Regions from separate parts of the Nocardioides sp. S5 genome, predicted to be linked through region 1. Evidence: riboswitches for the same ligand, from Rfam matches in the RefSeq annotation. Region 1 holds a riboswitch; the other holds the start of a gene.
What was found. Region 1 has a riboswitch for thiamine pyrophosphate ahead of CFI00_RS02795 (thiamine ABC transporter substrate-binding protein). Riboswitches for the same ligand answer to the same signal wherever they lie in the genome.
Positions count from the first base shown of each region.

Region 1 (3,392 bases):
GCATCGGCACGTGCATGATCCCGTCCTCGTCGAACTCGGGCCCGGCCACCTCGAAGCCGTGGTCGGCGTAGAACCCGGCCAGCGGGGTCTGCGCGTCGAGGCGCACCTCGCGGTCGCCGCACAGTGCCATCGCCTCGTCCATCAGCATCGCGGCGAGGCCGCGACCTCGGGCCGACCGGGCGACCACGACCCGGCCGATGCGTGCCCAGCCGCCGTCGTCGAGCACCCTCAGGGTGCCGAGGACCGCGTCGTCCTCGAGCAGCACGACGTGGCGCGTCGCCGGCTCGAGGTCGCGGCCGTCGAGGTCGGGGTAGGGGCAGTCCTGCTCGACCACGAAGACCTCCTGGCGCAGCCGCCACACGGCGTACGCCGTCCGCGGGTCCAGGTCGTCGACGGTGGTCGTCAGCACGCGGACGCTCATCGCAGGAAGTCCACGACCTGGGTGAAGGCGCGGCGAGCCTCCGGGATGAACGGGAGGAGGCCGTAGACGTGGAGCAGGTCGGGCTCCTCGATCGAGGTGAGGTCCCAGCCGGCCTCGGTGGCGCGCCGCGCCAGCAGCCGGCAGCCGGGGTGCAGCAGGTCGCGGGTGCCGTAGAGCATCAGCGCCTTCGGGAGCCCCGCCAGGTCGGCGAGGGCGGGGGAGACCTCGGGGCGGGCGAGGTCGGCCTCCGAGCCGGCCCACCACAGGGCGTACGCCTCGAGCTTGCTGTGGAACAGCCACGGGTCGACGGCGTCGACGTCGCGCGTCTCGGGCGTCGACGTCGTGAGGTCGACCCACGGTGCGTGCATCACCAGGTGCGTCGCGGGCGTCAGGCCGCGCTCGCGCACCGACAGCGCCATCGCGAGCGCCAGGCCGCCGCCGGCGGAGTCGCCGGCCAGCACGATGCCGCCCTCCTCGTCCGCCCAGCGCGCGGCGTCCGACACGAGCGCGTCGTGGGAGTCGGCCCAGGTGTGCTCGGGGGCGAGGGGGTAGTCGGGCATCACGACCCGGGCGCCGATGGCGTCGGCGAGCCGGGTGGCGTAGCGCACGTGGACCGCGTCGATCGGGGCCATGAAGGCGCCGCCGTGCACGTAGTAGAGCGTCCGGTGCACGTGGCGCAGGCGCGGGGTCAGGACGTGGCACGGGAAGCCGATGTCGGCGACCTCGACCTCCCACCTCTTCGCGAAGCCGGGCGTGCCGCGCGTGGGGAGGCTCCGGTCGAGGTCGCGGTGGCAGGCCTCGACCCGGGCCCGCTCCAGCGGCTCGGAGTCGAGGTCGCCGGCCCTGCGGAGGCGCGGGATGACGGAGGCCAGCAGGGCGTGGCGGAGGCTGGGCATGGGGTGAGCGTAGGGGCACCGGCCCCGGGGCTAGGCTGGTCCCACAAGACAGGGGAGCACGCGCAGGCGTGCTGAGAGTGCGGACCAGCCGCAGACCCTACGAACCTGATCCGGTTAGCACCGGCGATAGGGAGTCACCATGCACCGAACGACCGTCCGCGCTGCCCTCGCCACGGGCCTCACCCCGTTCCTGGCCGCGCTGCTGCTCACCAGCTGCAGCCTCACCGGGGGCGAGGCCACCGACCCGTCGACGTCCGCCCCCGATGGCGGGAGCAGTCCCGCCGGTGCGGCCGGCGGGACCGTCGTCCTCGCCACGCACGAGTCCTTCAACCTGCCGAAGAAGCTCGTGCGCTCCTTCGAGGACGAGACCGGCTACACCCTCGAGGTCCGCGCCGCCGGTGACGCCGGCACGCTCGCGACCAAGCTCAGCCTCACCGCCGACAACCCGATCGCCGACGCCGCCTTCGGCATCGACAACACCTTCGCGTCGCGACCGCTCGGCGAGGGTGCCTTCGCCGAGGTCACCACGTCGGTGACCCCGCCGGAGGAGTACGCGCTCCCCGAGGGCAGCGACCGCCTCGTCGCGATCGACTCCGCGAGCGTGTGCGTCAACGTCGACACCGCCTGGTTCGCCGAGGAGGGCCTGGAGCCCCCGCAGACGCTCGCCGACCTCACCGACCCGGCGTACGCCGACCTGCTCGTCACGCCCGGCGCCTCGACCAGCAGCCCGGGCATGGCCTTCTTCCTGGCCACCGTCGCCGAGCACGGCGACGACTGGGCGTCCTACTGGACCGACCTGCTCGCCAACGGCGCCAAGGTCGTCGACGGCTGGGAGGACGCCTACTACGGCGACTTCACCGCCGGCTCGAAGAACGGCACCCGCCCGATCGTGGTGTCCTACGACTCGTCCCCGGCCTTCACGGTGGCCGACGGGGAGACCACCACGGCCGCGCTCCTCGACACGTGCTTCCGCCAGGTGGAGTACGCCGGCGTGCTGGCCGGCGCCGACAACCCCGAGGGCGCAGCCGCGCTGATCGACTGGATGCTCACCGACGAGGTGCAGAGCGCGCTCCCGGAGTCGATGTACGTCTTCCCGGTGATGCCCGGTGCGACCGTCCCCGACGACTGGGCGCAGTTCGCGCCCCAGCCGACCGACCCCTACGAGGTGTCGCCGGAGGAGATCGCGGCCAACCGTGAGCAGTGGCTGACCGAGTGGACGGACGTCATCTCGCGTTGAGGCGCATCCTCGCCTTGCTGGCGCTGGCCGCCGGGCCGGTGCTGGTGCTCGGCGTGCTGTTCGTCCTGCCGGTGAGCGGCATGCTCGCGGAGGGCTTCGTCGTCGACGGCAGGCTGGCCCCGGGCGCGGTGCTCGAGGTGCTCGCCCGCCCGAGGGTCCACCGCGTCGCGTGGTTCACCGTGTGGAGCTCGGGCACGGCGACGCTGCTGGCGGTCGTCCTCGGGCTGCCCGCGGCGTACGCCCTGCACCGGCTCGCGCTGCCCGGACGGGCGGCGGTGCGCGCGGCGCTGCTGGTGCCCTTCGTGCTGCCGACCGTGGTGGTGGGCGTCGCGTTCCGCCAGCTGCTCGGGGAAGGCGGCCCGCTCGGGTTCCTCGGCCTCGACGGGACTCCGTTCGCGATCGTGTGCGGCCTGGTCTTCTTCAACGTCGCCGTCGTGGTGCGCACGGTCGGCGTCGCGTGGGAGTCGCTCGACCCCCGCCCGGGTCAGGCCGCCGCCGCCCTCGGCGCCTCGCCGTGGCAGGTGCTGCGCACCGTCACGCTGCCGGCGCTGCGCCCGGCGATCGTCGGCGCCGCGAGCATCGTCTTCCTCTTCTGCGCCACCGCCTTCGGCATCGTGCTCACCCTCGGCGGGGTCCGCCACGCGACGGTGGAGACCGAGATCTACCTCCTGACCACCACGGTCTTCGACCTGCGAGCGGCCGCCGCGCTGTCGGTGCTGCAGATCGTGGTGGTGGTACTCCTGCTCGCGATGGCGGCCCGGCTGCGCGCGACACCCGATCCGACGGCCCAGCGTGCCGTGACCCCGGTGCGCGCCGTACGCCGCAGTGACGCACCCGT
Region 1 is NZ_CP022296.1:554,841-558,232, forward strand. It holds gene CFI00_RS02785 (GNAT family N-acetyltransferase) at 1-421, opposite strand, end outside; gene CFI00_RS02790 (alpha/beta hydrolase) at 418-1,317, opposite strand; TPP riboswitch at 1,358-1,467, shown strand; gene CFI00_RS02795 (thiamine ABC transporter substrate-binding protein) at 1,457-2,554, shown strand; gene CFI00_RS02800 (iron ABC transporter permease) at 2,551-3,392, shown strand, end outside.

Region 2 (3,392 bases), 140 kb from region 1:
GCGCACGCCGGCGACCCGCAGGTCGCGCCGCTGGACGACCGCTACGGCGACTCGCCGCCCTGGCACGACGCGATGGCGGAGATCCGCGGCCCGGCGGTCGCGCACGTGGTCGACACCTTCGCCGAGCGGTGGGACGACCCGACGCCGCTCGACCACCGCAACCCCTACCGCGCCGTCGCCCAGCGGATCGCGCGAATGCCGCGGCACCCCCAGCAGCTGCCGGAGAGCTGGGACCCGCCGCCCGCCGCCGGGCGCCACCAGGTGCAGATCCTGCGGACCTACCCCTTCAAGCGCCCGCACTACCCGTTCGCCCCCGACGGTGAGCGCTCGATCGCGCGCGGCTACTCGCGCGCCTTCAGCCGGGCGCGACGCCTGGTCTACATCGAGGACCAGTACTTCTGGTCCGACGTCGTGGCCACCACCCTCGCCGACGCGCTGCGCCGCGAGCCCGGCCTCGAGGTCATCGCGGTCGTGCCGCGCTTCCCCGAGTCCGACGGCCGCATCGGCGGCCCACCCATCCACCACGGCCAGCGGCTCGCGTGGGAGAGTCTGCGCGCCGCGGGCGGCGAGCGCTTCGCGATGTTCGACCTGGAGAACGCCGCCGGCACGCCCGTCTACGTCCACGCCAAGGTCTGCCTCGTCGACGACGAGTGGATGACCATCGGCTCGGACAACCTCAACCTGCGCTCGTGGACCCACGACTCCGAGCTGACCTGCGCGGTCGTCGACCCCGAGGGCGAGCTCCCACGCACCCTGCGTACGTCGTTGTGGGCCGAGCACCTCGGGCTGCCCGAGGACGACCCGCGACTCGCCGACCTGGACGGCGCGCTCGACCTGTGGCGCGAGCGCGTCGGAGCCGCCGGCAGCCGCATCGGCGTCCACGAGCCGCCCTCGCTCCCCCGGCGTACGACGCGGTGGGCCGGCCCCGCCTACCGTCTGCTCTACGACCCGGACGGCCGGCCGCGGCGGCTGCGCGGCACCACCGAGTTCTAGGACCCCACGGCCTTCGGGGCTACCTTGACGGCATGCCCACATCGATCGAAGCCTGGTGGCCCCGGCTGTCGCAGGAGACCCGGGACTGGCTCGTCGCCCACAACGGCGACGAGGTCACGCCCACCGTGATGGCGGAGATCAACCGCGCGGGCGGCGTCGTGTCGACCGACGCGTGGGGAGCGGGGCACGACACCCCGCAGGGGGCCTACCTCCCCGACGAGGTCGTCGACTGGATCGAGGCGGTCGCCAACGGCGAGGTGCCGCCGCGCTAGCGGGCCCGCCTGCGCGGGTCTGCTAACGTCCACGCCGTCCACACGGGAGTCCGCGGTAGCGGGCTGAGAGGGAGCTGTACACCGCTCCGACCGTCGCACCTGATCCGGGTCATGCCGGCGAAGGAAGTGAGTTCCGGTGTCACTGCCACGCATCTTCAGCCTGGTCTCCTCGACCGACGACCTGTCCCTCCTGGCAGACCTGGCGCTGGCCGGGATCGACGGGTTCCAGGTCCGCGACAAGACCGCCACCACCCGCGAGCTCGTCGAGCTCACCCGTGTCGTCGTCGCTGCGGTCCGGCCGCTGGGCGCGACCGTCGTCGTCGACGACCAGCTCGACGTCGCCCTCGCCACGGGCGCGGACGGGGTCCACCTCGGCGAGCACGACCTCCCCGTCGAGCTGGCCGCGGCCATCGCTCCCCACCTCCTGATCGGCGCGACCTGTCGCGACCGGGAGGCGGTCGAGCGGGCGGCCGCGGACGGGGCGTCGTACGCCGGCTTCGGCCCGGTCCACGACACCGCGAGCAAGACCGGCCTGCCGCCCGCGCTCGGCACGTCCGCGATCACCGACGCGTGCGGCGTGCTGCCGCTGGTGGCGATCGGCGGCATCGGCCCCGGCCGCGTACGCCCGGCGCTGGCCGCCGGCGCCCACGGCGTGGCCGTGCTGGGCGCGATCTGGCGGGACCCCGACCCTCTGGCAGCAGCGAAGGAGCTGGTCCGGGAGCTCGGCTGATGCGGGTGCACGTCCTCGGGGGCGGCGTCGTCGGACTGGCGTGCGCCGACGAGCTGCTCGCGCGTGGGCACGACGTCGTCGTGGTCGACCGCGCGGTCGGCAGCGGCGCGTCGGCCGTCGCCGCCGGGATGCTGTCGCCGGCCGGGGAGGCCTGGCACGGGGAGCAGGACGTCCACCGGCTCGGCGTCGAGAGCGCACGGCTGTGGCCGTCGTACGCCGCTCGCCTCGGCGTGCCGCTGCACGACCACGGCACCCTCCTGGTCGGGCACGATGCCGACGACCGGCACGACGTCCGGCGCCAGGTCGAGCTGCTGGCCGGGCTCGGTGTCGTGACCGACCTCCTCGCCCCTGCCCAGGTGCGCCGGCTCGAGCCGGGCCTGGGCCGGGTGTCCGCAGGTGCGCGTGTCGAGGACCGCGCCGTGGACCCGCGCGCCGTCGTCGCGGCCCTGCTGCGGCGGCTCGCGGGTCGCGTGCACGCCCGCGAGCCCCGGGCCACCGCCGACGCGGTCGTCCTCGCCACGGGCGCCCGGCTCCCCGAGCCGTGGACCCACTTGCTGCGCGGTGTGCGGGGCGAGGTGGTCCGGCTGCACACCTCGGACCCGCCGCGCCACGTCGTGCGCGGATGGGTGGCCGGCGAGCACGTCTACGTCGTGCCGCACGAGGGGGGCGAGGTCGTCGTGGGCGCCACGGTGGAGGAGCACGACGAGCCACCGGTCCCGACCGCCGGCGGGGTGCTGCGGCTGCTGCGCGCAGCACGCGTCCTGCTGCCCGCGCTCGACCGGGCCGAGGTCCTCGCGTGCGCCGCCCGGGACCGACCGGCGACGCGCGACCACCTGCCCCTCATCGGCCCGACCCACGACCCGCGGACGTGGCTCGCAGCGGGTCACTTCCGCCACGGCGTGCTCCTCGCGCCGCTGACCGCGCGGTTCCTCGCCGACGCCCTCGAGGGTGCCGCGCCCGACCCGGCCGTCGACCCCCGACGACTCCTCGCCACCCCCACCGCCCCAGGAGGACCACCGTGCACCTGACCCTCAACGGCGTCCCGCTCGACGTGGACGTCACGACGCTCGCCGACCTCGTCGGACCCCTGCCCGTCGGGCACGCAGCAGCGGTCAACCTCGAGGTCGTGCCCCGCGCAGACCACGGCCGCGTCGTGCTGGCCGACGGCGACGTGGTCGACGTGGTGACGGCGGTGGCAGGCGGATGAGCGACCTCGTCATCGCGGGCACCCGCCTGGCCTCGCGCCTGTTCCTGGGCACGGGCGGGCTGCCGCGCCCCGACCTGCTCGGCCCGGTGCTGGCCGCCGCCCGTCCCGGGCTGGTGACCGTCAGCGTGCGGCGTACGTCGAGCACCGCCGCCGGTGGCATCCTGTCGGTCCTGCGGGAGCACGGCGTGCC
Region 2 is NZ_CP022296.1:412,954-416,345, reverse strand. It holds gene CFI00_RS02085 (phospholipase D-like domain-containing protein) at 1-993, shown strand, start outside; gene CFI00_RS02080 (hypothetical protein) at 1,026-1,265, shown strand; TPP riboswitch at 1,298-1,408, shown strand; gene CFI00_RS02075 (thiamine phosphate synthase) at 1,402-1,995, shown strand; gene CFI00_RS02070 (FAD-dependent oxidoreductase) at 1,995-3,023, shown strand; gene thiS (sulfur carrier protein ThiS) at 3,014-3,202, shown strand; gene CFI00_RS02060 (thiazole synthase) at 3,199-3,392, shown strand, end outside.
Region 2: another riboswitch for thiamine pyrophosphate. It lies ahead of CFI00_RS02075 (thiamine phosphate synthase); the one in region 1 lies ahead of CFI00_RS02795 (thiamine ABC transporter substrate-binding protein).